Regions from separate parts of the Kitasatospora sp. NPDC053308 genome, predicted to be linked through region 3. Evidence: riboswitches for the same ligand, from Rfam matches in the RefSeq annotation. Region 3 holds a riboswitch; each other region holds the start of a gene.

Region 1 (7,456 bases), on a different contig from region 3:
GTCGTCGAGGATCTCCTCGATGCGCAGCAGCTGGTTGTACTTGGCGACGCGCTCGGAGCGGGCCGGGGCGCCGGTCTTGATCTGGCCGCAGTTGGTGGCGACGGCCAGGTCGGCGATGGTGACGTCCTCGGTCTCGCCGGAGCGGTGCGACATCATGCAGCGGTAGCCGTTGCGCTGGGCCAGCTCGACGGCGTCCAGGGTCTCGGTCAGCGAGCCGATCTGGTTCACCTTCACCAGCAGGGCGTTGGCGGTGCCGGTCTCGATGCCCTTGGCCAGGCGGGCCGGGTTGGTGACGAACAGGTCGTCGCCGACCAGCTGGACCTTGTCGCCCAGCTTGTCGGTCATGGCCTTCCAGCCGTCCCAGTCCGACTCGTCCAGCGGGTCCTCGATGGAGACCAGCGGGTAGGCGGCGACCAGCCCGGCGTAGTACTCGATGAGCTCGGCGGAGGAGAGCGCCTTGCCCTCGAACTGGTAGGCACCGTCCTGGTAGAACTCGGAGGCGGCGACGTCCAGGGCCAGCGCGATGTCCCGGCCGGGCACGTAGCCGGCCTTCTGGATGGCCTCGGTGATCAGGTCCAGAGCCTCGCGGTTGCTGTCCAGGTTCGGCGCGAAGCCGCCCTCGTCGCCGAGGCCGGTGGACAGGCCGCGCTCCTTCAGCACGCCCTTGAGGGTGTGGTAGACCTCGACGCCCCAGCGGACGGCCTCGGAGAAGGACTCCGCGCCGATCGGGGCGATCATGAACTCCTGGATGTCGACGTTGGAGTCCGCGTGCGAGCCGCCGTTGAGGATGTTCATCATCGGGACCGGCAGGACGTGCGCGTTCGGGCCGCCCAGGTAGCGGAACAGCGGCAGGTCGCTGGCCTCGGAGGCGGCGTGCGCGACGGCCAGCGAGACGCCGAGGATGGCGTTGGCGCCGAGCGAGGACTTGTCCGGGGTGGCGTCCAGGTCGAGCATGGCCTGGTCGATCAGGCGCTGCTCGGTGGCGTCGTAGCCGACCAGCTCCGGGCCGATCTGCTCGATGACGGCCAGGACGGCCTTCTCCACGCCCTTGCCGAAGTAGCGGTTCTTGTCACCGTCGCGCAGCTCCAGCGCCTCGAAGGCACCGGTGGAGGCACCCGACGGGACAGCGGCACGACCCGTGCTGCCGTCGTCGAGGCCGACCTCGACCTCGACCGTGGGGTTGCCGCGGGAGTCGAGGATCTCACGGGCTACGACGACATCGATGGACGGCACGAAGCATCTCCTTGCGGAAGCAGGGTCCGGCTGACGGTGGTGCTGTCGCCAGGACGATTGCGGAGTCGTTACGGACCAGAGCCTAACCGCCCGGGCTCCCGGGGCCACCTCCGCCTCGGTCCCGTCTCAGCGTGTGGCCCCGCTACCCACCGGTAGTTCACCTGCTTGTCCCACCTTGTCCCACCGCGCCGGGCGAATGCGGACGAAGGGGACCGGTACGGCCGGCCCCCTCCGCGCCCGGGCGTGGCGGGTCAGCCGAGGTGCAGCACCTGGCCCGGCAGGATCAGGTCCGGGTCGCCGCCGACGGTGGAGCGGTTCTGCTCGTACAGGGCGTGCCAGCCGCCGGACACGCCCTGGGCGGCGGCGATGGTCGACAGCGTGTCACCGGCGCGGACGGTGTAGTCGTGACCGCTCTGCGCGGACGGCTGCGCGGGGCTCGGGGCCGCGTGCCTGGGGACGTACTGCTGCGCCGACGGGTCGACGGGCTTCTCGGCCTGCTGGGGGGCGGCGTGCTTCGGGGCCTGCTTCTGGACGGGCTTGGCCTCGGACTTCTGGACCGGCTTCTCCACCGGCTTCTGGGCCTGCCGCTTGGGCGTCTGCTGCTGCGGGGCGGACTGCGGCTTGGCGTCCGAGGAGGTGTCGACCGACGCCGGGGCGCCGCCCTTGGTCAGACCGGCCTTCTTGGAGCAGACCGGCCAGGCGCCGGGGCCCTGCGAGGCGAGCACCTTCTCGGCGATCGCGATCTGCTGCCCCTTGCTGGCCTGGTGGGCCTGCGGAGCGTAGGCGGTGCCGCCGTACGCCTTCCAGGTGCTGGAGGTGAACTGCAGGCCGCCGTAGAAGCCGTTGCCGGTGTTGATGCTCCAGTTGCCGCCGCTCTCGCACTGGGCGACGGAGTCCCAGGTGGAGGCCGGGGCGGCGGAGGCGCCGGTGGCGGTGAGGAGCGGCAGCGCGAGTCCGACGCCGGCCACACCGGCGACGGCGATGGCCTTCTCGGCCTGGGTGCGACGACGATGACGGCCAGTTCCAACGAACAGCATGAAGAGGTCCCTCTCCGCACGCCTGCGAGGTGAGCTGTCGGGTTCGGACCGGGAGGTGGCCCGGCCGCCGTACGCGGAATCGGTTCCGCGCGGGCGGCTTCACCCCAAGCCGTGGGGACGGCAACAAACCTGGGTCCCCCGCCCCTGCCCAGGGTTCTGGTCGGTTTCCCGTGACGCGGCGGGCAGGATTCGGCGTTCCGCGCACGAGGTCCGCAGCTGCGAACTCCAGGGAGAGTAGACAGATCCTCAGACCAATCACAAGCTCATATCACGGATATCACACAGAAATTACGGCGCGTGTCCGATCGCCTACCAACGGCGGCGCTATGTCCGGATTGATGGGTGTTCACACCCCCGCCGGAGCCGCTACGGCGACGGTCCGTCAGCGCGTCGACCCGGCCGGAGTCCGCTCCCGCCGATTCGTCAAGGGCGCGGGACGGCGCGCGGAGGCGTATGCGGGGAGCGGCTCTCCGGGCTGAATTCCACCGGGAGTTCCCGCAGGCCACGCATGATGAGGCCGCCTCGCCAGCGCAGATTCTCCGGGCTTTCCGCGAGCCGCAGATCCGGCAGCCGGGAAAGCAGCGTGGCCAGCGCGGCCCGGCCCTCCAACCGGGCCAGCGGGGCGCCGATGCAGTAGTGGATGCCGTGCCCGAAGCCCAGGTGCGGGTTGTCCGTTCGGGCCAGGTCCAGGGTGTTCTCGTCGGCGAACCGGGCCGGGTCGCGGTCCGCGGCCGCCAGCACCACCAGCACCGGATCGCCGACCGGGATGTCCACCCCGCCGATGGACAGCGGCTGCGTGGCGAACCGCCAGGTCGCCAGCTCCACCGGCCCGTCGTAGCGCAGGAGTTCCTCGATCCCCGTCTCCAGCAGCGCGCTCTCCCCGCGCGCCACCGACTCCTGCAGCAGCCGGCGCTGCCCCGGGTTGCGCAGCAGCGCGTACGTCCCGTTGCCGATGAGGTTCACGGTCGTCTCGAAGCCCGCGAACAGGAGGATGAACGCCATCGCGGCGGCCTCCTTCTCGGTCAGGTGCTCCCCGTGGTCGCTCGCCCGGATCAGGCCCGAGATCAGGTCGTCCCCGAGGTCCGCGCGCTTGCGGTGGATCAGCTCCAGCAGGTACGCCCGCATCCGCTTCACCGCCCGCCCCACGCCGCCGCGTTGACCGCCACCGTGTCGGATCATCATCCCGGCCCAGTCGCGGAAGTCGTCCTGGTCCTCGGCGGGCACGCCCAGCATGTCGCAGATCGCGTAGATGGGGAGCGGGAAGGCGAACTCGTGGATCAGGTCCGCCGAGCCGCGCTGCGCGAAGCCGTCGATCAGCCGGTCGGTGAGCTGCTGCACCCGCGGCTCGAACTCCGCCACCCGGCGCGGGGTGAACGCCTTCGACACCAGCCGGCGCAGCCGGGTGTGGTCCGGCGGGTCGATGTTCAGCAGGTGGGTCATCAGGTCCGCCTGCCGCTCCCCCGGGATGCCCACCCGGCCGGTGCGGTGCGCCTGCTCGCTGTGGTGCGCCGGGTTCTTCGACAGCCGGCTGTCCGCGAGCGCCTGCCGGGCGTCCGCGTACCTGGTCACCAGCCACGCCTCGACGCCGCTCGGCAGCGTGGTGCGGTGCACCGGGGCGTGTTCCCGCAGCCACGCGTAGGCGGGGTACGGATCGGCGGCGAACTCCCAGGTGAACAGCTCCGGGGCGGGGGCGCCGGGCTGCGCGCCGGAGGGTCGGTCGGAGGCGTCGGACGGCGTGGCGGCGGGCCGCGCGGGGTCGGGCTGAGCTGGCATGGGACGACCGTATCCGGTGGGTGCGCGCGCCCCGTCCGTCGGCGGCCCGCGACCCCCTCGTCAACGGCGTGCGACCGGCGCGCCAACGCTCCGTGGACGACGCGTGGCCGGTTCGTGGACGGCCCGTGGACAGTCCGTGGCCGGGTCTTGGGCAGCTCTTGGCCGGACACCGGGCGTGAGCCTGGTCACCTGAGGGGTAATCCCTGTTGCGGAGGGTCAGGACGTGCCTACGATCCTCCGCAGTACGCGTGGGCGCCGGTGCGGTGTCGCCCACAGGGAGGAGCAGACCATGCGGGTCAGCGGGTCAGTCGTCGTCATCGCGGTACTCGACGGCGGGTCGGGCGCCGACCTCGCCCGCCGGTTCGCCGCGGCCGGCGCCGCCGGAATGCTGATCGCCGACCAGCACGTCGGGGTCGCCGAGGACCTCGCCGCCGAACTCGACCGGCCGGGCTGCCCCGTCGTCGGCGTCTCCGGCGACATCCGCCGCCCCAGCGACGTCGCCGCCCTGGTCGACACCGCGGAGAAGCACCTCGGGCCGATCGACCTGTTCGCCGTCGCCGGCCCGGCCGGCGAGCGGATCATCTCCCTCGCCGACCTGCCCGACCACCTCGACCTGGAGCGCCTCGCCGAACTCGTCGTGCTCATCGGCGAGGCCATCGGGGACGTCGTCCCGCCGCAGCGGCGCCCGGTCGAGCACACCGCCACGGCGGCCTGAGGGCCCTCCGCCCGCCCGTCCGTCCGTCCGCCTATCGTCCGTCTGTCGCCTGTCCGCCGGCGGATCGGCGGTTGCCGGCTGCTGCCCCGGTCACGCCTCGTCCGGCGCGAGGCCCTCGGCCGCGCGCACCGCGTCCCGGTAGCCGCGCGCGGCCGCGCGCAGCGCCGCGTCCACGTCCACCCCGGCGTCGTGCGCCCGCTGCGCCACCGCGAGCAGCAGCCGGCCCGCCGACCGCGCGGTCAGCTCGGCCGGCAGCTCGTACGGCTCGTCCGGCACACCCGTGAAGCCCGCGCGGCGCACCCGCGACACCAGCTTCGCCGCGTACGCCAGGGAGGGCAGTCCGGCCGGCACGCCGTCCAGGACCGACTCGCGGTCCGCCTTCTCCGCGGCCTTCAGCTGCTCCCAGTTCGCCTCCACCTCGGCGGCGCCGCCGGCCTCGACGTCCCCGAACACGTGCGGGTGCCGGTACACCAGCTTCTCGACGATGTCGCCGGCCACGTCGTCGACCGTGAACGGCTCGGTCGGGTGCTCCTCGGCGATCCGGGCGTGGAAGAACACCTGGAGCAGCACGTCGCCCAACTCCTCGCGCAGCGTCTCCCGGTCCCCCTCCTCGATCGCCTCGACCAACTCGTAGGCCTCCTCGACCAGGTACTTCACCAGGCTCTCGTGCGTCTGCTCGGCGTCCCACGGGCAGCCGCCCGGCGAGCGGAGCCGGTCCATCACCGTCACCAGGTCCAGCAGCCGCGACCCCGGCAGGTCGTACGAGCCCGGCAGCACCTCGATCTCCGGCACCTCACCGGCCCGCTCCACCGCGAGCCGCGCCAGCGCGTCGGTCAGCCCCGGGTCCCCGTCCGGGCTCCCCAGCCACACCGTCGGCCCGACCGCGGCCGGCTGCTCGGTCAGCAGCCGCGCCAGTGCGGGCGCCGACCCGGCGTCCACGACCTCGACCGCCACCCCGGCCTGCCGCACCGCCGCCACCTGCGGATGCCCCTCGTACCCCGCCAGCACCCGCCCCGCCGACCGCAACGCCTCCCACGCCGGCCAGGCCAGCAGCCCGGGGGCCACCCGGTGGGTGGTGGTCAGCAGGATCAACTTCGCGCCGGGAGCATTCGTCATCACACCCTCGAACCTACCCGCCCGCCCCCGGCACCGGAGGTCGAGGCCCGGGCGGAGGCCCACCGCGCAGCCGGTCGGACCCGCCGTCGTCCCGCTCCCCGTCGGCGGCGGCCCGGGAGGCCCCGGAGGCCCCGGAGGCCGCGCAGGGTCGGGGCCCGGCGGTCGGCGGGGCGTCCCGGCGAACCGCCCGGCGGAGCCGGGACGGCGAAGGGGGCGGTCGGCGGGGCGTCCCGGCGAACCGCCCGGCGGGGCCGGGACGGCGAAGGGCCCGCGGGTCGCGGCTCGGCCGTTCCCCGGGCGCGGGAAGTCGGACCCGCCGACGTCCCGGTTCACGCAGGGGCCGCGACGGGCCCCCCGGCCGGCGGCCCTGCGGGGGAGTCGGGCCGGCAGCCGTCCGGGTCCGGGCGGAACGCCGGAGGCCCGACCGGTCGGAAAGGCCCGGGACGCGGCAACGGCGGCCCCGGGGCGGCGCCCGGAACCGCCGCGGACCGCGGGGGCGGGCGGTGCTACTTCTTCGCCCCCGCCAGGTCGTCGAACATGGCCGACAGGAACTCCCGGCACCAGCCCAGCAGTTCCCGGCCGACCAGCGGCTTGCCGCCGATCCGCCCGGTGCTCGGCCGCGGCACCAGCAGCTGCTGGGCCGCCGCCTTGACCTGGCTGCGCGGGTAGAGCCGGTTCAGCCGCAGCTGCTGGGACTCCCGCAGCTCCACCGGCCCGAAGCGGACGTTGGAGCCCTGCAGGGTGATGTCCGCGATGCCGCACCGCCGGGCGTACAGCCGCAGCGCGGCGACCAGCAGCAGGTTCTCCACCGGCTCGGGCAACTTGCCGTAGCGGTCCACGAGTTCGTCGCGGACCTGCTTGATGTCGTCCTCCGAGTTGACCGCCGCGATCGAGCGGTACGCCTGCAGCCGCAGCCGCTCGCCGGGCGCGTAGTCGTGCGGCACGTGCGCGTCGACCGGCAGCTCGATCTTCACCTCCAGCGGCTCCTCCTCCGGCTCCCCGCCGCTCGCCAGGGACTCGCGGAACTCGGCCACCGCCTCGCCGACCATCCGCATGTAGAGGTCGAAGCCGACGCCCGCGATGTGCCCCGACTGCTCGCCGCCGAGCAGGTTGCCGGCGCCGCGGATCTCCAGGTCCTTCATCGCGACGTACATGCCGGCACCCATCTCGGTGTGCTGGGCGATGGTGGCCAGGCGCTCGTGCGCGGTCTCGGTGAGCGGCTTCTCCGGCGGGTACAGCATGTACGCGTAGCCGCGCTCGCGGCCGCGCCCGACCCGGCCGCGCAGCTGGTGCAGCTGGGAGAGGCCGAAGGTGTCACCGCGCTCGACGATCAGGGTGTTGGCGTTGGAGATGTCGATGCCGGACTCCACGATCGTGGTCGACACCAGGACGTCGAACTCCTTCTCCCAGAAGTCGACGACGACCTTCTCCAGCTGGGTCTCCCCCATCTGTCCGTGCGCGGTGGCGATCCGCGCCTCGGGCACCAGGTCCTTCAGCCTGGCGGCCGCCTTGTCGATCGACTCCACCCGGTTGTGGATGTAGAACACCTGGCCCTCGCGCAGGAGTTCACGCCGGATAGCGG
Region 2 (7,456 bases), on a different contig from region 3:
AGCGAGGGGGTGGCGACGCCGGCCCGGGCGGCGACGGCGGCCAGGGTGAGGGCGTCGGCGCCCTGGTCGTCGATGAGGGCGAGGGCGTGGTCGACGACCTGGTCGGGGGTCAGTCCTACGCGGGGCATGGTCGGGTCTCCGTACGGAAGCGGGCGGGGCCGGTCGCTCAGGCGAGGTCGGCGAGGAAGGGCAGCAGGGCGTCCGCGGTGGCCTGCGGGTTGTCGGCCATCGGGTAGTGCCCGGACCCCTCGATCATCGCCTTCCGCGCGCGCAGGGCCGCGACCTGCCGGTCGGCGACGAGTTCCGGCTTCGGGAAGTCGGGGTCCTTGCTGCCCATGACCACGAGGGCGGGGCACCGCACCGCGGCGGTCCAGCCGGTCGGCGCGGAGTCGCCGGTGACGTACCCGCGGGTGGCGGTCTTCCGGCCGGGGGTGCGCAGGGCGGCGACCAGCCCGTCGACGTAGGCGTCGAAGTCGGCGGGCTTGGCACCGGGGAAGGCCATCCGGCGCAGGTAGAAGCCCCAGAAGGCGGGCCAGTGGACGAGTGCCGCGCCCATCAGGCCGAGGACGCCGCGCATCAGGACGCCGGGCTGCGGGTTCTCGACGAAGGCGTCGATCAGGACGATCCCGGCGATCCGCTCGGGCGCGTCCCCGGCGGCCTTGACCACGGTCGCGCCGGTGTACGAGTTGCCGGCGAGGACGGCGCGCCGGATGCCGAGGTGGTCGAGCAGGGCGAGGACGTCACCGGCGATGGCGGCCGGGCCGTAGTCGTCCCAGGTGAGGGAGGAGTCGCCGAAGCCGCGCAGGTCCATGGTGATGACGCGGTGGCCGGCCGCGACGAGCAGCGGGCGCAGGTGCCGGTACGCGGCGCGGCTGTCGAGCATTCCGGGGAGCAGGACGACGGGCGTGCCGTCGCCCTGGCGGGTGTCGTCGAAGGCGATCCGCCCGCCGGGGACGGTCAGGTACTGGGTCTCCGGGGTGATGGTGGCGTTCATGGTGGGCCTCCTCGGTCCGCTGCTGCGGGGCATCGGCGGTACTGCCGATAGCCATAAAGCTAAGGCTAATAGCCTTAGCCGTCAAGCCCTCGGCCGGCGAGAGTCGAAGAGGGGTCGAAGAGGGGGTGGAAGAGGAGGTGGAGAGGGAGGGATCCGGGCCTTCAGGCCCCCTCGACCTTGAACGGGTCGTGCTCGCTGAGCAGCTTCTCCAGCCGGGCCTGGTCGACCCGGCTGACGATCTCGGCGGACTCGTGCCGGTCCCGGACCACCTTCGCCAGGGTGAACGCGGAGGTGACGGTGTAGAGGAGGCCGATCCCCAGGAACGCCCGGGTCCAGCCGCCGACCGGCAGGTAGGCGATCCCGACGGCGAGGGCGACGCCCGACAGGGCGAAGGAGAGGACGGCCTGGACGTAGTACGCGGCCGTGGTGTGGTTCTTCATCGGTGCGCTCATGGCGTCAGGATGCGGCCGCGCGGTCGGGCCGCACATGAGTAGGAGTACTCAGATGGGGTGCTCGTATGAGGTGTCGTTCGTTGACGTCCGATCACCTGCTCCCCGGCCGTCCCGGACGGATGGCTTGGAATCAGGGCGTCCTAGGATTAACGTCTGATAACGCAGCGCGGTCGTCAACGCCGTACCCAGACGGCACCGTGCGCCGTCGCCTAATCCCACCGGCCGGCCTCCGGGCAGGTCAGGGAGCCGGGGAACCACGTTCCCTGGGGTGAATCGGCGGGGCTCCGGCCCGGCCGTAGGAGACCTTCCTGCTCCGAACCCGTCAGCTAACCCGGTAGGCGCGAAGGAAGGAAAGGAGCGCGCCTCCGTGGCGTCGACGCACACCCCGGCACACCCGGCCGGCCCCGCAGCCGGTACCCAGCTACTCGACCACCCCGGTCCGGACGGGCCGGAGTCCCGCGGCCCCGAGTCCTTCGGGCCGGAGTCCTTCGGGCCCGAGGCCGAGACCAACCGCCACCGGATGCCGCGTCAGACGCGCGGAGCCTCCCCGCTGCTCGGTGTCACCGCCGTCGCCGCCACCCTGGGTGCCACCGGCTTCGCCGCGGCCCCTCCGGCCGCCGCCCCCGCCGTCGAGGCCCCGGACGAGAGCCCGGTCGCACTCTCCGCCGACCCCGGTCTGGCGCTCGCCGCCCGGATCCAGCAGCAGGCCGACAGCCAGCGCACCGCCGCCGAGGAGACCGCCCGCGTCCAGGCCGCGCAGGAGGCCGAGGCCAAGGCCGCCGCCAAGGAGGCCGAGGCCAAGCGGGCCGCCGCGGAGGCCGAGGCCAAGCGCGCCGCCGCCCTCACCCTCCCGGTGAAGGACTACCGGCTCTCCGCGCACTACGGCCAGAGCGCCCGCTACTGGGCCAACCTGCACACCGGCCTGGACTTCGCCGCCGACACCGGCACCCCCGTCTACGCGCTCGGCCAGGGCACCATCACCTCGGCCGGCTGGTCCGGCTCGTACGGCTACCGGATCGTCGAGACCCTGCCCGACGGCACCGAGATCTGGTACTGCCACCTCTCCTCGATCATCAAGGGCTCCGGCGGGGTCACCGCCGGCCAGCAGATCGGCAAGGTCGGCGCGACCGGCAACGTCACCGGCCCGCACCTGCACCTGGAGGTCCGCCCGGGCGGCGGCGCCCCGGTCGACCCGGAGCCCTGGCTCCAGCAGCGCGGCCTCACCCCGTAACCACACCCCGAGAAGCCTCGGACGCCCCTGGCCGCCCGAGGCCGCCGGACACCGAGGAGCCCCCGACCGCACGCGGCCGGGGGCTCCTCGCGCCGTCGCGCCGCTCTCACTCCTCCGCGGGCAGCTGCGCCAGGTAGGCGTCGATCTCCTCCGGGCCCGGCTCCGGCGCCAGCTCCGGGAACTCCTCCACCAGCAGCCGCGGCAGCCCCGGCACCGTCCACTCCCCGAACAGGTCGAGCGCCGCGCCGACCGCCGCCTCCTCGAACTGCCCGAAGTCCCCGGCCAGTTCGTCCGGCATCGGCCGCCCGAGCGCGGTCAGCTCGGCCAGGTTGCGGTAGCTGCGCCGCATCAGCCCCTGCTCCAGCAGCCGCCGCGCGCCGTCCGTGGCCATGCCGACCGACAGCACCCGGCCGGGCCCCCAGCCCTGCTCGTCCGGCTCGTCCAGCCAGCCGGCCGCCGCCAGCGCCTCGAACGCGGCGAGCCGCTCCTCCTCCGCGAGACCGCCGAAGCCGGCCAGCCAGTCCCGCACCGCCTCACCGTCCGTGACGTCCACCCCGTGCGCGTGCAGCAGCAGGGCGTACAACCGGGGCCAGGTCACCAGGTCGGCGCGGCGCAGCAGGCCGGCCGCGACCTCGCCCTGCCACTCGGCCTCCGCGTGCAGCCGTTCCTGGCGCTTGGCGTTGAGCCGCCGGGCGGCCCGCTGGTGGTCGACCAGCAGCCGGACGGCGGCGCCGTACGCGAGCGGGTCCGCCTCGGGCGCGGGTTGGACGTACAGGTGGAGCCGCTCGTAGAGCAGGTGCTCCACCGCGTTGGAGGTCAGTTCGGGCCAGCCGTCGTGCATCCTGCCCTCGCCCAGCTCCAGCAGCGCCAGCACCGTGCGCAGCGGCTCCTCGGCCACCGGCGCGCGGCCCTGCTCGGCCGCCCAGGCGAGCAGGTCGGCGGCCCTGGTGCGCGGGGCGAGCCGCAGGTCATCGTCGTTCATAGTCCGAACGGTAGCCGTCGGGGGCGGGTAGGGTCGGCTGCCATGGTCCCCGTACGACTCACCGGCCCCCGCCTGGCCATCCGCGAGTACCACCACACCGAGGGTGACGTGGACGCGCTGCACGCGCTGTTCGGCGACCCGGAGGTGACCCGCCACCTGCCCTTCGCGCCGCACGACCGCGAGACCTGCGCCGACCAGATCGAGCTCTACCTGGAGGAGGCGATGGCCGAGCAACGGGACACCTACCGGCTCGCCGTGACCAGGCTCGCCGACGCGCCGGACCCGCAGGACGCGACCCCGATCGGGCAGGCCTCGCTCACCCTCGACGGGCACCGCGGCGCCGAGCTCGGCTGCGTCCTCGGCCGCGAGTCCCGGGGCCGCGGCTACGCGGGCGAGATCACCCGCCTGCTCTGCGACTTCGCCTTCCGCACCCTGGAGCTGCACCGCGTCGATGCCCGGGTCGCGGTGGGCAACACGGCCTCGGTCACGGTCCTCACCCGGCTCGGGTTCCGGCCGGAGGGGCGGGAGCGGCAGGGCGGATCGGAGGGCGGCGCCGGCGCCGACGGGTACCGCTACGCGCTGCGCGCCGACCAGTGGCCGGGCCCGGCCGGGGGTTAACCCCACCCCCGATCCGCCAGGCCTCCGGATGCCCCCGCCACCCGCCCCCGGAGCAGACTGGACGTCGTCAGGGAACACGAACGAGCGTCAGAACGAGGGGCCGGGGCCGGGACATGAGCAGCAGCCGAAGCACGCGGGACCACGAGTGGGACGTCCTGGGCGGTGACGGTCAGGGCCACCAGCCGCTCCCGACCCGGGCCCACCGGACCGAGCACCCGCCGGCCTTCTGGCAGGCACCGTTCTCCGCTCAGTACTACCGCGAGGTCGGCTACGCGCTCACCGCCCTGCCGGTGGCGATCGCCGGTTTCACCGCCGCGATCACCCTGTTCTGCCTCGGCCTGGGCACCTTCGTCACCGCCCTCGGCCTGCCCGTGCTGGCCGGTCTGACCACGGTGGGCCGCGGCTTCGGCCGGCTGGAGCGGGCCCGGGTGCGCGGCATGCTGGGGCTGGACGTCCCCGGTCCGAAGCCGGTGCGGCAGGTCCGCCCGGGCGGCTGGGGCGCGATCACCGCGCGGCTGGCGGACGGGGCGGGCTGGAAGGCCGCGCTGCACCAGGTGGTGATGTTCCCCTGGGCGGTCTTCAGCTTCGCCATGACGCTGGTGTTCCTGCTGCTCGGCTGGGCGATGGCGCTCTACCCGGTCTACCACTGGGTCTTCCCGACCTACACCTCCTGGCGCGGCTACCGGGTGTTCGACTACACGGACAGCCACCACGTCCAGCACGTCTACTACATCGAGGGCACGTGGCAGATCGCGGCGTTCTCGGCGGCCGGGGTGCTGCTGGTGTTCCTCACCGCGCAGCTGGTCCGCGGCCTGACCAACGTCAACCGGGCCGCCGCCCAGGGCCTGCTCGGCCGCTGAGCCGCCGCCAGGTACCGGCCCCGGCCCCGGACGACGGCCCCGGCCCGGCCCCGGCTCCACCCTCCGCCCCACCCTCCGCCCCGCCCCGCCCCCGTCCGCTCCGGCCTCGGTCGCCCTCCGGGTGCGGGCGGGGCCGGAGCGTGTTCGGATGACCGCGTGTCCGCCACCGGCCTTCCTCCCGTACCCCCGGACGTCCTGGTCACCTCGCGTCCGTTGGACGAGTACTGCGCCCAGTTCGACCTGACCCGGGCCCGGCTCGCGGCCCTGCCCGGCCCGTTGCTGGACTGCCCCGGCGGCGCGGCCGGCCTGGCCGCCGAAGCGGGCGAGCTGGGCTGCCGGGTGATCGCCGCCGACCCGGCGTACGCGCTGCCGCTCCCGCTGGTCGCGGCGGCGGCGCGGTCCGCCCGGGCGGCGATGGCCACCGCGATGGCCGACCGCCCGCACCTGTACCCCTCGTCCCGCCGCGACCGGCCCGACCGCTACCTGCGCAGCTGGGACCGCGCCCGTCGGCTGTTCGCCACCGACTCCGCCGCGCACCCCCAGCGGTACGTCGCCGCCGCGCTGCCCCGACTGCCCTTCGCGGACGGCACCTTCGCCCTCACCCTGAGCGGCTACCTGCTCTTCGCCTACCCCGAAGTGTTCGGCCCCGAGCACCAGTTGGCCGCCCTGGCGGAGCTGGTGCGGGTCACCGCCCCGGACGGCGAGGTGCGCGTCCAGCCGCTGCACGACGGGCGGGGCCGCCGCTGCGGCCACCTCGACCCGTTGCGGTACGCGCTCGGCGAGCGCCGGATCGCCAGCGAGGTGCACCGCTTCCACCGGGCCGGGGACGACCGCGTCCGCCGCGTGCTGGTGCTGCGGGCCGCCGACCGACGCCGCCGGACGGGACCGACCTGCGCGTAGCGGTCACCCTGTAATGGTCACTTCGCCATTTCACTCCTATACTCGCGGCATGGTCCAGTTGACGATCCGGCGTGCCGGGACAGCCGACGCCGAGCGGCTCACCGCGCTCATCCAGGCCTCCCGCGCCTACCGCGGCGCCTACTTCGCGATGATCGACGGCTACCGGGTGAGGCCCGACTACCTCGCCTGGCACGAGGTGCGGATGGCCGTGGACGACGCCGACGACCGCCTGCTCGGCTTCTACGCGCTGATCCGCGAACCGGCCGAATTGGACCTGATGTTCGTCGCCGACGAGGCCCAGGGGCTGGGCATCGGACGGCAGTTGATCACGGACATGCTCGACCGCGCGCGGGCGGCCGGGATCGCCGCGGTCAAGGTCGTGTCGCACCCGCCCGCGGAACGCTTCTACCTGCGGATGGGCGCCGTCCGCACCGGTACCCGGCCGCCGCAGCCCAGGACCCCGTGGGAGCAGCCGGAACTGCGCTTCACCGTCTAGGAACCGGCCTCGGAGCTCACGATGGGCGCGGCGGGCGCGGAGGCCTCGGAGCCGGCGGTGGGCGCGACCGGAGTGGAGGGCACCGCGGCCGACTGCGCCGGCACGAACGCCGGCACCTGCAGCCGGGAGAGGATCTTCTCCGCCAGCCAGCTGCGGTCCGAGCCGTACGGGATGCCCCGCGGATCGACCAGCTGCCCCGCCACCGCGTCCCGCAGCCGCTGCGCCCCGGCGACCGGCAGCCGGGAGAGCAGCCCCCGGGCCGCCAGCAGCGCGTGGTACTGCTCGAAGCCCGAGCGCGGGCGCTCGATCGCGTCCAGCACGCTCGCCAGGTCGGCCAGCGCGGGATCGCCCTGCATCAGCGCGAGCGCCTGGATCCGCCGGCCCTCGGAGCCGTCCGCGAAGAGGGCCCGCACCTGGTCGGCGGTCAGCGCCGAGCGCCGGGCGGTCGACCGGACCTCGGCCACCACGCCCTCCGGCCCGGAGGGTGAGCCCGAAGCGGGCGGCAGCTGCGCGGCCAGCGCGGCGGGGTGCTCCGCGCTGCCGCCCAGCAGGCCGAGCTGCTGCATCGCGCGGACCCGCAGGTCGTCCGCGCCGACTTTGTCGCCGTGCCGGTCACGGTCCTGTCCCGCGAGGAAGAGGTCCAGCGCCCGGTCGGCGTCGTTCAGCGCCCGGGGCAGCGCGAGCCTGGTCACCAGCCAGCCCGCGAGGAAGCCGAAGACCAGGAAGTACAGCGCCAGCGCGGCCGCGAAGGGCACTGCGGCCTCGCCCCCGCCGAGCGTCGGCGCCAGCGCCGTCCCGAGGCCGTGCAGCCGCTCGCCGAGCGAGCCGAGCTGGGTCAGCCCGACGCCCAGCAGCACCTTGGTCAGCCAGTCCGAGACCTGCTCCAGGTTGGTGTTGGGCGCGTACGAGCCCTGCGGCTCGTC
Region 3 (7,456 bases):
GTACGGGCGGTGGGCGGTGCGCGGCGCGCCCGTCCGCCGCACGGGACAATACAGAACAGACAAGACGCACGGAGCGTGACGACAGGGGGCGGTCGCGGCCGTACCCCGCCGGAACAGGATCGGAGCCGAGGACGTGGTGGACGCAGCGAAGGAGCCCGGCGAAGCGCAGGGACTTCCGCCCGCTGCGCAGGCGCAGGCGTCGGACCCGGGGACGGGCCCGACGGAGAGCGCCGCGTCCGGAGCGGTCGAGCCCGCGGGCGCAGACGGGTCCGAGCGCTCCGAGCGCTCCGGGCGCTCCGAGGGTTCCCAGGGTCCCGAGGGTTCCGAGAGTTCCGAGGGTTCCGCGGGGGTCCCGGCCGAGCGGGCCGTGGAGAAGCTGGACCGGCCGCTGCCCGAGGGCGTGCGCCGACGGGTGGTCGGGCTGGCCTCGGACGCGCTGGGCGGGCTGCCGCCGGGGGAGCTCCCGCAGAGCCTGCGTCAGTACGTGAAGTTCACCCCCGCGCGGCGGGCCAAGTACGCGGCGACCGCGCTGGCGGCGGCGCTGGAGGCGGAGCCGGCCTTCCGGCTGCGGATAGCGGAGCGGCTGCGGCTGGGGCAGCCGGACCTGGTGCGCGCCCTGGAGTCGGGCACCGTCCCGGGGGCCGCCGATCCGATGGACGTCGCGGCCGCCGCCTACCTGGTGCGCTCGGCGGGCTGGAGCCGGCTGGTCGCCGAGGCGGGCGAGGAGGCCGAGCGGGCCGGCGCCGAGGACGCCGCCGCGGAGGCGGCCCGGCTGGTGGAGAAGCTGCAGGCCGAGCTGGCCGAGGTGCGGGCCGCCGCGCGCGCGGACCTGGAGCGGCAGCGCGCGGAGTTCGAGGGCGTCCGGCGGGAGGCCGAGTCGCTGCGCAAGAAGGTGCGTTCGCTGGAGAGCGACACCCGCCGGGCGCAGGCCGAGACGCGCCGGCTGGCCGGCGAGCTGGAGGCCGCGAAGGCCCAGGGCGCGGCGGAGCGCTCCGCGGCCGAGACCGAGGCGCGCCGGCTACGGCACCGGGTCTCCGAGCTGGAGAACGCCGCCGAGCAGGGCCGCCGGTCGGCCCGCGAGGGACGCAGCGTGGAGGACATGCGGCTGCGGCTGCTGCTGGACACCGTGCTGCAGTCGGCCCAGGGGCTGCAGCGGGAGTTGGCGCTGCCGGTGTCCCAGATCCGCCCCGCGGACCTGGTGGAGGCGGTGGTGCCGGGGGCGGCCTCGCCGCACGACGTGGCGCGGCGGGGGCTGGCCGAGGACGACCCGGCGCTGCTGGACCAGCTGCTGGCGATCCCGCAGGTGCACCTGGTGGTGGACGGCTACAACGTGACCAAGACCGGCTATCCGACGCTTCCGCTGGAGCAGCAGCGGATCCGGCTGCTGGGTGGGCTGGCGATGCTGGCCCAGCGCACGCAGGCGGAGGTCACCTGTGTGTTCGACGGGCAGGACCTGGACGTGCCGGTGATCATGGCGCCGCCGCGCGGGGTGCGGGTGCGGTTCAGCCGGACCGGGGAGACCGCGGACGAGCTGATCCGCCGTCTGGTGCGGGCCGAGCCGCAGGGGCGTCCGGTGGTGGTGGTGTCCGCCGACCGGGAGGTCGCGGAGGGCGTGCGGAAGGCGGGCGCGCGCCCGGTGGCCTCGGTGTTGCTGCTGAACCGGCTGGCCCGGCCCTGAGTGTCGGGGGCGGCATGACGCCTGGTCAGAAGCGGGTTCGCGGTCGTGTGCGGGTCCCGTGAAGTCAGTGTGGGAAACCGAGTTCACGCCTTCGGGGGAGTGGCAAAACGGGTAGATCTTCACTAGGGTCTGGCGTCAAACCTATTTTCCGGAATCTCATCCAATCGGGTGAGTCCGATGGAAGAAGGAGCCGGTCCTTGGCCTCCCACCGCCGTCCCAAGCAGCCGAGCCGCGCGCGGATCTCCGTGCTCACCGCTGCCGCTGCGACCGCGGTCGCCCTCTCCGCCCAGGTGGCGGCGCACGCCGCGCCGCAGCCGAACAAAACGGACGTCAAGGCGCAGATCGACCAGCTCCAGGAGGAGCAGGAGCAGGCGGCGGAGAAGTACAACGGCGCCAAGGAGCGGGCCGACCAGCTGCGCAAGCAGGCCGACCAGCTGCAGGACCAGGTGGCCCGCGGCCAGGAGCAGATGGCCCAGCTGCAGAGCGGTCTGGCCGAGGTGGCGGGCGAGCAGTACCGCACCAACGGCATCGACCCGTCCGTCCAGCTGATGCTCTCCTCCGACCCGTCCGGCTACCTGGACAAGGCCTCCACCGTCCAGCAGGCCAGCACCACCCAGGCCGAGGCGCTCAAGGGCCTGCTGGACCAGCAGCGCCGGCTGGACCAGGAGAAGGCCGAGGCGGCCGCCGTGCTGGCCTCGCTGGACGCGACCACCAAGGACCTGAACCAGGCCAAGGCGGACGTCAACACCAAGCTGAAGGCGGCCCAGGACCTGCTGAACTCGCTCAGCGCCGCCGATCGCGCCGCGCTGAAGGCCCAGCAGGCGCAGGACGACCGCGCCTCGCGCGGCAGCGACCGGGTCGACCTGAGCAGCCTGCCGCCGGCCAGCGGCTACGCGGCCGTGGCCGTGGCCAAGGCGATGAGCAAGCAGGGGTCGCCGTACGTGTGGGGCGCCACCGGGCCGACCACCTTCGACTGCTCGGGCCTGATGGTCTGGTCGTACGGCCAGGCCGGCGTCTCGCTGCCGCGCACCTCCCAGGAGCAGGGCCACTACGGCACCCGGGTGCCCTCGCTGGACCAGGCCCAGCCCGGCGACCTGGTCGTCTACGGCGCCGACATGCACCACGTCGGGATGTACATCGGCAACGGCATGGTGGTCCACGCGCCGCACACCGGTGACGTGGTGAAGGTGATGAAGGCCGATGCGATGCCCATCAACACGATCCGCCGGGTCTGACACCCCGACACGCCGCCGGGCCGCTGTCCGGGGGCTGTGATCCGCGCCACCCTCCGCAGGGGGTGGCGTCCGGGTTTTCGAGCGTTTCACGGCTCCGGGGTGAGGCCTGATCAGCCTTGCGTGCGGCGGCGGTCACCATCGGTCATTTTCACAAAAGAACTTGGGTAATCTTCCGTCTTTTTTCTGACAAGGATTTGAACCGATCACGGTTCAGTTACTAGGGTCGTGCCCCGAACCACCGCACTGTCGATCACCCAGCAAGGGGTGGCGGCGGTGGTTACCGCCGAGTTCGCAAGGCAGCGGGGCAGGTCGAAGCGACTGCCGACAGGGGAGCCCAGTGGTCGGGGGCGCTGCGGAGCGGAGCCGGGGAACCACGTTCCTCCGGGGTGAATCGGCGCCAGGTCGGCCGGTGGAACGGCCGTGAGGCGTCGTAGGGCATGCTTCCGGCCCGAACCCGTCAGCTCACCCGGTAGGCGGACGTAGGAAGAAGGAGTCCGCCTTCGTGGCGTCCCATCGTCGTCCCAAGCCCGCGAGTCGTGCCCGCGTCTCGATCCTGACCGGCGTCGCCGCGGCAGCCGTCGCGCTCTCCGCGCAGTCCGGCGCCCACGCCGACCCGCAGCCGACCAAGGACCAGGTCAAGGAGCAGGTCGACCAGCTCAACGAGCAGGCCGAGGTGGCGACCGAGCAGTACAACGCCGCCCAGGAGAAGCAGCAGGCCCTGGAGAAGCAGGTCGCCGGCCTGCAGGACCAGGTGGCCCGTCAGCAGGCCCAGGTGACCGACCTGCAGGGCGGCCTCGCCGAGATCGCCGGGGAGCAGTACCGCAACGGCGGGATATCCCCGACCGTCCAGCTGATGTTCTCGTCCAGCCCGGACAACTTCCTCAACCAGGCCGGTGCGCTGAACCAGGCCGGGGACACCCAGAAGAACCAGCTGAAGCAACTCCAGGAGCAGCAGCGCAAGCTCGACCAGGACCGCACCGAGGCCCAGGGCAAGCTCGCCGAGCTGGAGTCCACCACCCAGCAGCTGAAGGCCTCCAAGGAGGAGGTCCAGAACAAGCTGAAGGCCGCCCAGGACCTGCTCAACACCCTGACCGAGCAGGAGCGCCAGGCGCTGCGCGCGGCGGAGGAGAAGGCCGCCGCCGACGCCAAGGCCCAGGCCGACGCCGCGAAGGCGCAGCAGCAGGCCGCCGACCGCGCCTCGCGCGACAACGGCCGCAGCGACCTCTCCACGCCGACCTCCACGCCGGTCGCCAAGCCGCCGGCGCCCGGCAGCTCGCGCGGTGCCGCCGCGCTGTCCGCCGCCGCGTCCAAGATCGGCAGCCCGTACGTGTGGGGCGCCACCGGCCCGAGCTCCTTCGACTGCTCCGGCCTGATGGTCTGGGCGTTCAACCAGGTCGGCGTCTCGCTGCCGCGCACCTCGCAGGAGCAGGCCCACGCCGGCACCCGGATCGGCACCGACCTGTCCCAGGCCCAGCCCGGCGACCTGCTGATCTTCTACTCGGACGCCCACCACGTCGGCATCTACGCCGGCGGCGGCCAGGTGCTGCACGCGCCCAAGCCGGGCGCGTCGGTCCGCTACGAGGCCGTCACCAACATGCCGCTGTCCGGCATCGTGCGGGTCTGACCCCCGCTCCGCGCCACCAGGCCCGGTCTTCCGTCACGGAAGGCCGGGCCTGCGGCTTTGCCGGCGGCTCGGGCTGATGTCCGATTAGGGGTCGAATATTCGGGTCCGGAGGGGTTTGGACTCGCTTGCCCGGACTCGCTAACGTCTGCCACCGGACTCCCGCTGAGGACCGCGCGCAGTGGTGCGGCGGCGGGACCGCGCCGCAGGATTGGAGCCGCTGCCGCCATGCCCGTGCACCGCCGTTCCCAACTGCTCGCCCGTGCGCTGGTGCTGACGGCGGCAGCCACCACCGCGCTGGGCGTGGCGACCAGCGGCAGCGCCCAGGCCGCCCCCGGCAGCCCGGACCCGGCGGACCGCAAGGACGTCAAGGCGCAGGTCGAGCAGCTCTACGACGAGGCCGAGCAGGCGTCGGAGAAGTACAACGCCGCCCAGGAGGCCCAGCGGAGGCTCCAGGGCGAGACCACGATCCTGCAGGGCGAGATCGCCGTCGCCCAGGACCAGCTCAACGAGCTGCGCGGCGACCTGGCGACCGTGGCCGGGGCCGAGTACCGCGGCGGGGGGATGAACCAGACCGCCCAGCTGATGCTGTCCCCCGACCCGGAGGGCTACCTCGCCCGCGCCCGGACGATGAGCCAGGCCTCGGAGCGGCAGCAGGAGACGCTGCACGAGCTGGTCACCCGCCAGCGCCGGCTCGACCAGCGGCGCACCGAGGCGACCGCCAAGCTCGCGGAGCTGGAGGAGGCCCGCCGCTCGCTCGCCGACAGCAAGCAGCAGATCCAGCAGCGGCTGGCCGCGGCGCAGAAGCTGCTCAACAGCCTGGGCAGCGCCGAGCGGGCCCGGATGGCCGCCCAGGACGCCCGGGAGGCCGAGCAGCGCGCCACCCGCGGCCTCGACCGGCTGGACCTCGGCACCACCCCGCCCGCCTCCGAGCGCGGCGCGGCGGCGCTGGCCGCCGCGGTGCGCATGATCGGCTCCCCGTACGTCTACGGCTCCACCGGGCCCCGCTCGTTCGACTGCTCCGGTCTGATGTACTACAGCTGGCGGCAGGCCGGAGTGACCCTGCCGCGCACCTCGCAGGCCCAGGCGTACGCCGGCCAGCGGGTCAACCTCTCCGAAGCGCGACCGGGAGACCTGGTGATCTTCTACCGGGACATGCACCACGTCGGCATGTACGCCGGCGGCGGTGTGATCGTGCACGCCCCCTACCCGGGCGCCAAGGTGCGCTACGAGAGCGTCAACGCCATGCCGGTCTCGGGGGTGGTCCGGCTCTGAGCGCGTCGCCGTCCGGCACCGCCGGACCCGACCCCGTGCCCATACCCCGCCGCGGGCTGTCCCGGCGGGGTGCGCTGCTGCTCGCCGCCGGAGGGCTGGCCCAGCTGTCGCTGCCGCCGCTCGCCCCGGCGGCGGCACCGGCCCGGCAGGAGGCCGACCGGCGGACGGAGGCGGCGGCGGTGCTCGCGGAGCGGGCGCGCTCGCTGGCCGCCCGGTCGGGGCTGCCGGTGGCCTCGGCGGCGTACCGCAACCTGGTGGTGCTCGACGCGGGCGGCGGGCCGGACCGGCTGACCGCCGCGGCCGACCTGGCGGTGCGGATCGCCGGGTACGACGACGACCCCGTGGTGTACCCGCGCCGGATCGAGCTGGCCCGGGCCCGGGACGGCTGGCGGGTCGAGCGCGAGGAAAGCGCGAGCGGGCCGCCGGCGCTGTGGGACTTCGGGCCGGCGCGGTCGGCGGCGGGCGAGCGCTGCCTGGTGCTCGGCTCGGCCGACGGCCCCGACCCGGCCGGGCTGGTCGCCGTCGGGGACCGGGCGGTGCCCGCGGTCGAGGAGGTCTGGGGTGACGCCTGGGCCGGCCGACTGCTGCTCGAACTGCCTGCCACCGAGGAGCAGTTCGCCCGGCTGCTGGAGGGCGACCCGGCCGCCTGGTCCGGCATGGCGGCGGTCACCGTGGCGGCCCCCGGCGCGCCCCGGCACACCCCGGCGGACCGGGTGCTGGTCAACCCCGAGGCGTACGGGCGGCTCAGCGGCTTCGGCCGGCAGGTGGTCGTCACGCACGAGGCCACCCATGTCGCGACCAGGTCCGACACCAGGCCGTGGACACCGCTGTGGCTCTCCGAGGGCGTCGCCGACTGGACCGCCTACCGCGACTCCGGCCGCGGCCCCCAGCAGATCGCCCCCGAGCTGGCCCGGGACGTGGCCGCCGGGCGGCTGCCCGCCGACCTGCCGGAGGACCGGGCCTTCGCCGCCGGTGCCACCGGCATCGCCCAGGCCTACGAGCAGTCCTGGCTGGCCTGCGAGCTGATCGCCCGCCGCTACGGCCCGCAACGGCTGGTCGCCTTCTACCGGGCGGTCGGCGCGGCCGACGGATCGGGCGAGGACCGCGAGCGCCGTACGGACCGGCTGCTGCGGGTCGAACTGGGCGTCGGCCTGGTCGAGTTCACCCGGCTGTGGCTGGCCGAGGTGGCGGCACTGAAGGACTGATGCCCCCGGGACGCCCGCCGGACGCCCACCGAACGTCCCCTGGCACCGCCAACCCGCCGACCTGCCGACACCCCCCGCCGCCCCCGGGGAGACCGGCTCAGCGCCGCTGCTCGGCCGGTGCGCCGGGACGGTCGATGCCGTCCAGCAGGTCCTGCTCGTACGCGATGCCCGGACGCACCGGGTAGCCGGAGGCCGGCAGCGCGGCGGGCTCGCGGTCCAGCACCACGGTCGCCGGCAGCGGCGCCTCGCCGCGGGTGGAGCGCCAGAGCCGGAGGCAGGAGAGCACGGTGGCGGCCACCAGCAGCAGGTTGCGCGCCGCCAGGACGGCGATCGCGGCCGGGTCGCTGGCCAGGACCTGGGTGAACATGGTCGGGAACTCGACCAGCGTCAGCGGGCAGGCGAGCAGGATCAGCAGGGCCACCGGCCGCTGGCTGGTGCCGCG
Region 4 (7,456 bases), on a different contig from region 3:
GAGGGCGCAGACCCGGCGCACCCTGGAGAACGTCAAGGCCGTCGTCGAGGCCGGCGGCGCGACCATCGAGGACGTGGTGATGTTCCGCGTCTACCTCACCAAGCGCGCCGACTTCCCGCTGATGAACGAGGTCTACGCGGAGTTCATCGAGGAGAACATCAAGCCCGGCGGCGTGAAGCCCTGCCGCACCACCGTCTTCGTCGAGCTCCCGCAGGAGCCGATGCTGGTCGAGATCGACGCCCAGGCCGTCATCGCCTGACGCCGCCCCACCCCCCAGGGCTCGGACGCCCCCTCGATGGGCCGCGTCCGGGCCCTCGGCACACCCGGACTCCCCGCGCACCCCGTACCCCCACACCCCGGCGCCCGCGGTGTTCCCGGCCGCCGCACGCCCGCTTGCCACGCCCCACCACCACCATTAGGTTAGGCTCACCTAACTTCCCTGGAGGTCCGTCCATGAGCCTGCCCACCGGCGACACCGAGGTCCCCGAGCCCACCACCGCCGAACGGATCCTCAGCCTGCTCGGCACGACCTCCTCGCTCACCGTCCGCGCCCTGGGCGAGCAGCACGACCTGGACACCCCGGTCTCCGTCCACCACTCCCGCCTGCGGCTGCGTGCCCCGCTGGACGCGCCGCTCACCGCGGCCCTCGCCCGCGCCACCGAGGGCCTCGCCGTCGTCCTCGACGTCACCGACGTCGCCCCCGTCGCCGTCCGCGACCGCGTCCGCGCCCGCCTCACCCTGGCCGGCCGACTGCACCTGGCCCACCTCGCCGACGACGGCCTCAGCGTCCACCTGCACGTGGACGTCGCCCACGCCGTCCTCGCCACCCCGTACGGCACCGGCGCGGTCACCGCCGCCGACCTCGCCCTCGCCGCCCCCGACCCGATGGCCCGCCACGAGGCCGCGATGCTCACCCACGTCGCCGACGAGCACCCCGACGCGCTCCACGCCCTCACCCGGCTGCTCGACCCGGCCCTGCTCACCCGCAACCCGGCCGTCCGCCCGCTCGCCCTGGACCGCCACGGCCTGGTGCTGCGCCTGGACCACCCGGACGGCCACCGCGACGTCCGTCTGGTCTTCCCCGAGCCGGCCCGCGACCCCGAGGACTTCGGCCGCCGGATGCACGAGCTGCTGTCCGCCGCCCGGTACGGCCTCCCGGCCCACCACCACTGAACCGCCCGCACCGCCCGCGGTCCCGCACGGCCCGCGGTCCCGGACGGCCCCGGCGGACTCACCGTTCCACCGCGCCCTCCGCCACGATCCGCCCCTCCGCGGGTACAGCCGGGGCCGCCACCGCCCCACCGCGAGCGCCGGCACCCCGGCCGCCACCACCGGCCCGCCCATCGCCACCCCGCCACCAGCGGCGCGACCAGCACCCCGAGCCAGTGCGCCGTCTCTTGGTGCCGCCCCCGCACGTGGAAGTCCCCGTCCGCCGCGCAGGAGCAGAGCCTCCGCACCACCAGGACCGCTGTCCCACGAGCGCGTCGGAGGCCGCGACCGCCCCGCGCAACGAACCGACACCCCGACAACCCGACAACCGGACAACCCGACAACTGGACCGCGCGACAACCAGACCCCGCGACAACCAGCCGCCGATCACCCGGAGTCGACGCCCCGCCCGAAGGTCCCTAAGGCCCGGCCCCGGCCCCGGCCCGGAAACGACAGTGGCCGGCCCGGCTCGCGAGGGAGGTTGGTCCCACGAGCCGGGCCGGCCTGGGCGTGTCCCGCGCCCATGTCCACTGTGCGGCGATCACCCGGTCGAGCGGTCACCCGACATGACCATCCCGGAGGATCGATTCGCTCCGCAGCAGCGGTGGTTCTGGTACCCCGGCAGGGTCAGAGCGCGACGCCGTGCGCGCGCAGGTAGGCGACCGGGTCGATGTCCGAGCCGTACTCCGGACCGGTGCGGATCTCGAAGTGCAGGTGCGGACCGGTCACGTTGCCGGTGGCGCCGGAGAGGCCGATCTGCTGGCCGACGGTGACGGTCTGACCGATCGACACGCCGATCACGGAGAGGTGCGCGTACTGGGCGTAGTGGCCGTCGGCAAGCTTGATCTCGACCTCGTTGCCGTAGGCGCCGCCGTTGCCGGCCTTGACCACGACACCGTTGGCGACGGCACGCAGCGGGGTGCCGGTGGAGGCGACGAAGTCCTGGCCGGTGTGGTGGCCGGAGGCCCACATCGAGCCGGCCACGCCATAGGCCTCACCCAGCACCGGGTGGGCCAGCGGCGCGACGTAGCCGGAGGTCGAGGCGACCGGAGCGGCGGTCACGGCCGGGGCCGGAGCGGCGGTCTGAACCTGGGTCTGCACGGGGGCGGACGGCTTGGCGGCCTCGGTCTTGACCTGGACCTGCGCCTGCGGCTTCGCGGGAGCGGCCGGGGCGGCCGGCTTGGCGGGAGCGGCCGGAGCGGCGGCGTGGCCGGTGAGCGCGAGCTGCTGGCCCGGGAAGATCAGGTTCGGGTTGGCGCCGACGACCGAGCGGTTCTGCTCGTACAGCGCGTGCCAGCCGCCCTCGACGTTCTTGGCGTCGGCGATCTTGGACAGGGTGTCGCCGCTGACGACGCGGTAGCTTTCGGCGACCTTGGCCGCGGCGGCCGGCTTGGCCTCGGCCGCGGAGTCCGCCGCAACGGCAGCGGAGGAGGCGGCGACCGGGGCGACCGGGGCGGTGTGGGCCTGGGCGCTGCTCATCGCGGTGACGAGCGGAAGGGCGAAGGAGACGCCGGTGACGGCGGTGGCGATGCCGATGCGGGCGGCGCGGGGCAGAGCGATACGACGAGCCTGAGCAGGCATGGAAGTTTCCTCTCCGACGCCTGCGAGGTGAGCTGTCGGGTTCGGGCTGGAGTTGCCCGGCCGCATGCGCGGCTTCACCCCTAGCCGGTCCTGGACGCCCGCGCCCTGAGGCGCGAACTCCGGTCCGGCGACTTACCTGTGGGTCCCCCGCTCCTGCCGTACAGAGTTCAGTTCGAACCACCGGGCAGCGGCAGGACTCGGCGTTCCACCCGGTGGATCCGTCCGGACTGGCCGGGCGGTCGCTGAACTAAAACCCATCCGTTCGGGTGAAGCAATGTCGATCTCTTGAACCGGCAACCACCCCTCCCGGGGCGGTGACCCTCCGAATGATCCACTGCACGGTGTGTACACAATCCATTCACCGCGCGCCACTGATCCACGACCCTGCGCCGACGTCGACGGCGCTGCGCGACCGTCCGCTCACGTACCGCTCGGCACCAACACGCACTCCGGTGACCCTTGTCACGTGCGCCCCGCAGGCCGCAGGATCGGGCCGTGGCCACCTCCGAAGCCGGCTCCTTGCGCCTGGGCACCGCGCAGGGTCGCTGGGTAGTACTGGCAACCGTGCTCGGCTCCAGCATGGCGATGCTCGACGGCACCGTGGTGAACGTCGCCCTGCCCCGGATCGGCGCCGACCTGGGAGCCTCGCTCGCCTCCCTGCAGTGGACGCTGAACGCCTATCTGCTGACCCTGGCGGGCCTGATCCTGCTCGGCGGGGCGCTCGGCGACCGCTACGGGCGGCGGCGGGTCTTCCTGATCGGGGTGATCTGGTTCGCCGTCGCCTCGGCCGCCTGCGCCGCCGCACCGAACATCCACGTGCTGATCGCCGCCCGCGCCGTCCAGGGCATCGGCGGGGCGCTGCTCACCCCCGGCTCGCTCGCCATGCTCCAGGCGGTATTCCACCCTGACGACCGCTCGGCCGCGGTCGGGCTGTGGTCCGGCCTCGGCGGGGTGTCGGCCGCGGTCGGCCCCTTCCTCGGCGGCTGGCTGGTGGACGGCCCCGGCTGGCGCTGGATCTTCCTGCTGAACCTGCCGCTCGCCGCCGCCGTGATCGCGGTCACCACCCGGTCCGTGCCGGAGAGCCGGGACGAGAGCGCCACCGGCCGCTTCGACGTGCTCGGCGCGGTGCTCGCCGCGCTCGCCCTGGGCGCGGTCACCTATGCGCTGACCGCGGCCGGCGAGGGGGTGTCCCCCGCGGTCTGGGTCAGCGGGGTGATCGGCGTGGCGCTCGCGGTCCTCTTCGTCGCCGTCGAGCGCCGCGCGCCCGAACCGATGCTGCCGCTCGGCCTGTTCTCCTCCCGGCTGTTCACCGCCGTGAACCTGGTCACCCTCTGCGTGTACGCGGCGTTCAGCGGCGTGTTCTTCCTGCTGGTGGTGCAGCTGCAGATCGTCTGCGGCTTCTCGCCGCTGGTCTCCGGGTTCGCGCTGGTGCCGATCACCATCCTGATGCTGTTGCTGTCGGCGCGCGCCGGGCGCCTCGGCAAGCGGATCGGTCCGCGCCTCCCGCTCACCGTCGGCCCGATGCTGTGCGCGGCCGGGGTGCTGCTGATGCTCCGCACCGGCCCCGGCTCCTCCTACTGGGCGGACGTGCTGCCCGCCGTCACGGTGATGGGCTGCGGGATGACCCTGCTGGTCGCGCCGCTGACGGCCACCGTGCTGGCCGCGGTCGAGGTCCGGCACGCGGGCATCGCCAGCGGGGTCAACAACGCCGCCGCCCGCGCGGCCGGCCTGCTCGCGGTGGCGGCGCTCCCGGCACTGGCCGGACTGAGCGGCGACGCCTACCGGGTGCCGTCCGCCGTCGACTCCGCCTTCCACACCGCGATGCTGATCTGCGCCGGGCTACTGGCGGGCGGCGGGCTGATCGCGTTCGCCACCGTCCGGGGCAACGTGCTGGCGCCCGAGGAGCAGCCGGTCGCCGAGCCGAACTGCGACTGGCCCTGCGGCACCACCACGCCGCCGTACGATCCGGGCCACGTCCAGACGCGCGGGGGCCCCGCCACCGGTCCGGCGGCGGGGCCCCCGCCCGAGAACTGACGCGACGTCACCTCACGGACGCCGCAGGGCAGATCGACCTCTCAGAGGATGTCGCCCGGCGCGTACTTGGCGGCCTCCGGGTAGGCGGCCGCGACGGCCTCCACCTGGCGGACCACCTCGGCGACCTGGGCGCCGGCCGCACCGGTGAAGGAGAGCCGGTCGGCCAGCAGCGCGTCCAGGGCGGCCCGATCCAGCGGGATCCGCTCGTCGGCGGCCAGGCGGTCCAGCAGCTCGTTCTCCCGGGCGCCCGCGCGCATCGCCAGCGCGGAGGCGACGGCGTGCTCCTTGATGACCTCGTGCCCGGTCTCCCGGCCGACGCCCGCGCGCACCGCGCCCATCAGCACCTTGGTGGTGGCCAGGAACGGCAGGTAGCGGTCCAGCTCGGCCTCGATCACGGCGGGGAAGGCGCCGAACTCGTCGAGGACGGTCAGGAAGGTCTCCAGCAGGCCGTCGAAGGCGAAGAAGGCGTCCGGCAGCGCGACCCGGCGCACCACGGAGCAGGAGACGTCGCCCTCGTTCCACTGGTCGCCGGCCAGCTCGCCGGTCATCGAGGCGTAGCCCCGCAGGATGACGGCCAGGCCGTTGACGCGCTCGCAGGAGCGGGTGTTCATCTTGTGCGGCATCGCCGAGGAGCCGACCTGGCCCTCCTTGAAGCCCTCGGTGACCAGCTCGTGGCCGGCCATCAGGCGGATGGTCTTGGCCAGGCTGGACGGCGCGGCGGCCAGCTGGACGAGGGCGGTGAGCACCTCGAAGTCCAGCGAGCGCGGGTAGACCTGGCCGACGCTGGTCAGCACGTGGTCGAAGCCGAGGTGCCCGGCGACCCGGCGCTCCAGCTCGGCCAGCTTCTCGGTGTCGCCGCCGAGCAGGTCCAGCATGTCCTGGGCGGTGCCGACCGGGCCCTTGATCCCGCGCAGCGGGTAGCGGGCGATCAGCTCCTCCAGGCGGCGGAAGGCGACCAGCAGCTCGTCGGCGATCGACGCGAAGCGCTTGCCCAGGGTGGTGGCCTGCGCGGCCACGTTGTGCGAGCGGCCGGCCATCACCAGCTCGGAGTGCTGGGCGGCCAGCTTGGCCAGGCGGACGAGCACGGCCACCGTACGGTCGCGCACGTGCTCCAGCGACTGGCGGATCTGCAGCTGCTCGACGTTCTCGGTCAGATCCCGGGAGGTCATGCCCTTGTGGATCTGCTCGTGGCCGGCGAGCTCGCTGAACTCCTCGATCCGGGCCTTCACGTCGTGGCGGGTGACCCGCTCACGGGCGGCGATCGAGCCGAGGTCGACCTGGTCGATCACCCGCTCGTAGTCGGCGACGGCGTCCGCCGGAACCTCGACACCGAGGTCCTGCTGGGCCTTCAGGACGGCGAGCCACAGGTGGCGCTCGAGGACCACCTTGTGCTCGGGGGACCACAGCTGGGCCAGGGTCGCCGAGGCGTACCGGGAGGCCAGGACATTGGGGATCTGGGGCTTCGCGCTCACGCTTCGCAAGACTAACAGCCGAGGTCACGCCCTCTGCAGCCGCCAACGCGCTACGCCCGTAGAGTGTTGGCGCTACTGCGCGCCGCCCGTACGGCCGGCCAGCACCGGAAGGACCTGCGTGCAGATCGAGTGCAGGGCGATCCGCTGCTCGTCGGTCATCGCCTCGAAGGCCTGGTGGGTGCGGCCCATCTCGCTGCGGATGCGGCTCAGGATCTCCCGGCCCTCGGCCGTGATCACCACGATCTTCACCCGGCGGTCGCCGGCCGCCGCCTCCCGGTTGGCCAGGCCCAGCGACTCCAGCCGGTCCACGATCCCGGTGACGTTCGACGCGTCGCAGCCCAGCCGCCCGGCCAGCGCGCGCATCGGCACCGGCTCCTGCACCGCGCCCAGCGCCTTGGCCTGCGAGGAGGAGAGCCCGTGGCGGGCGGCGGCCGCCGCGAAGTCCTGGAAGTACGCGGCGCCGACGGCGGCCAACGCCTCCATCAGCTCGGCGTTGGTCGGTACGGTCGTCGTCGCTGTCGAACCCATGGGCTCAGGGTACGACCAGGTGCTTCAGCAACTCAAGCTTTGACCGGGGCAACCGTCCGCGAGCCACCTCACACCGCCGTCCCGGCCGCTTCCCCCTCCCGACGTCCCGCGCCCGACGTCCCGCGCCCGACGTCCCGCGCCCGACGTCCCGCGCCCGACGTCCCGCGCCCGACTCACAGCACCAGCTGGTCGAACAGCCGCCGCAGCTCCGCGTCCGGGTCCGCGGTCAGCCCGGTGTGCACCGGCCCCGGCTGGACGATCGCACTCCGCGGCGCGGTCAGCCAGCGGAACCGCTGCCCGGGGCTGTCCCCCGCCGCCGGCCCGGCCTGCGGACCGCCCAGGCAGACCGCCTCGATCCCGTGCAGCGCCCGCCGCACCCCCTGCACGTCCACCACCGGGTCCAGCGCCAGCAGCCGCGCCTGGTCCAGGTGGGTCCGCGCCGCCAGGTGCGAACTCTGCCGGCAGTACAGCAGCACCCCGACGTTGACGCACTCCCCGCGCTCGACCCTCGGCACCGCACGGATCACGGCGTACTCGTAGTCGTGCAACTCGACGACGGCCGGCAGCGCGGACCTCGACGACTCGCTCATACGGGCACCTCCGGCAGCCAGTCACGCGGACCGGCCAGTCGC

Evidence for each region. Region 3 has a riboswitch for cyclic di-AMP ahead of ACZ6Y7_RS17410 (NlpC/P60 family protein). Riboswitches for the same ligand answer to the same signal wherever they lie in the genome.
Region 1: another riboswitch for cyclic di-AMP. It lies ahead of ACZ6Y7_RS27450 (transglycosylase family protein); the one in region 3 lies ahead of ACZ6Y7_RS17410 (NlpC/P60 family protein).
Region 2: another riboswitch for cyclic di-AMP. It lies ahead of ACZ6Y7_RS00105 (M23 family metallopeptidase); the one in region 3 lies ahead of ACZ6Y7_RS17410 (NlpC/P60 family protein).
Region 4: another riboswitch for cyclic di-AMP. It lies ahead of ACZ6Y7_RS23405 (M23 family metallopeptidase); the one in region 3 lies ahead of ACZ6Y7_RS17410 (NlpC/P60 family protein).

What each region holds. Positions count from the first base shown of each region.
Region 1 covers NZ_JBVJJY010000014.1:202,072-209,527, reverse strand. Annotated here, with positions in the region: gene eno (phosphopyruvate hydratase) at 1-1,233, opposite strand, end outside; gene ACZ6Y7_RS27450 (transglycosylase family protein) at 1,485-2,270, opposite strand; cyclic di-AMP (ydaO/yuaA leader) riboswitch at 2,276-2,442, opposite strand; gene ACZ6Y7_RS27445 (cytochrome P450 family protein) at 2,694-4,043, opposite strand; gene ACZ6Y7_RS27440 (SDR family NAD(P)-dependent oxidoreductase) at 4,333-4,758, shown strand; gene ACZ6Y7_RS27435 (nucleoside triphosphate pyrophosphohydrolase) at 4,849-5,874, opposite strand; gene mfd (transcription-repair coupling factor) at 6,381-7,456, opposite strand, start outside.
Region 2 covers NZ_JBVJJY010000001.1:21,218-28,673, reverse strand. Annotated here, with positions in the region: gene ACZ6Y7_RS00120 (TetR/AcrR family transcriptional regulator) at 1-128, opposite strand, end outside; gene ACZ6Y7_RS00115 (alpha/beta fold hydrolase) at 167-994, opposite strand; gene ACZ6Y7_RS00110 (YiaA/YiaB family inner membrane protein) at 1,156-1,446, opposite strand; cyclic di-AMP (ydaO/yuaA leader) riboswitch at 1,643-1,801, shown strand; gene ACZ6Y7_RS00105 (M23 family metallopeptidase) at 1,814-2,677, shown strand; gene ACZ6Y7_RS00100 (hypothetical protein) at 2,784-3,659, opposite strand; gene ACZ6Y7_RS00095 (GNAT family N-acetyltransferase) at 3,702-4,277, shown strand; gene ACZ6Y7_RS00090 (sensor domain-containing protein) at 4,391-5,137, shown strand; gene ACZ6Y7_RS00085 (class I SAM-dependent methyltransferase) at 5,294-6,037, shown strand; gene ACZ6Y7_RS00080 (GNAT family N-acetyltransferase) at 6,087-6,533, shown strand; gene ACZ6Y7_RS00075 (hypothetical protein) at 6,530-7,456, opposite strand, start outside.
Region 3 covers NZ_JBVJJY010000006.1:429,363-436,818, forward strand. Annotated here, with positions in the region: gene ACZ6Y7_RS17400 (NYN domain-containing protein) at 368-1,678, shown strand; gene ACZ6Y7_RS17405 (C40 family peptidase) at 1,876-2,913, shown strand; cyclic di-AMP (ydaO/yuaA leader) riboswitch at 3,252-3,405, shown strand; gene ACZ6Y7_RS17410 (NlpC/P60 family protein) at 3,416-4,537, shown strand; gene ACZ6Y7_RS17415 (C40 family peptidase) at 4,763-5,809, shown strand; gene ACZ6Y7_RS17420 (hypothetical protein) at 5,845-7,014, shown strand; gene ACZ6Y7_RS17425 (glycosyltransferase 87 family protein) at 7,112-7,456, opposite strand, start outside.
Region 4 covers NZ_JBVJJY010000010.1:229,167-236,622, forward strand. Annotated here, with positions in the region: gene ACZ6Y7_RS23395 (RidA family protein) at 1-259, shown strand, start outside; gene ACZ6Y7_RS23400 (DUF2470 domain-containing protein) at 454-1,173, shown strand; gene ACZ6Y7_RS23405 (M23 family metallopeptidase) at 1,837-2,790, opposite strand; cyclic di-AMP (ydaO/yuaA leader) riboswitch at 2,793-2,973, opposite strand; gene ACZ6Y7_RS23410 (MFS transporter) at 3,370-4,824, shown strand; gene purB (adenylosuccinate lyase) at 4,866-6,296, opposite strand; gene ACZ6Y7_RS23420 (MarR family winged helix-turn-helix transcriptional regulator) at 6,369-6,824, opposite strand; gene ACZ6Y7_RS23425 (DUF3037 domain-containing protein) at 6,998-7,414, opposite strand; gene ACZ6Y7_RS23430 (HipA family kinase) at 7,411-7,456, opposite strand, start outside.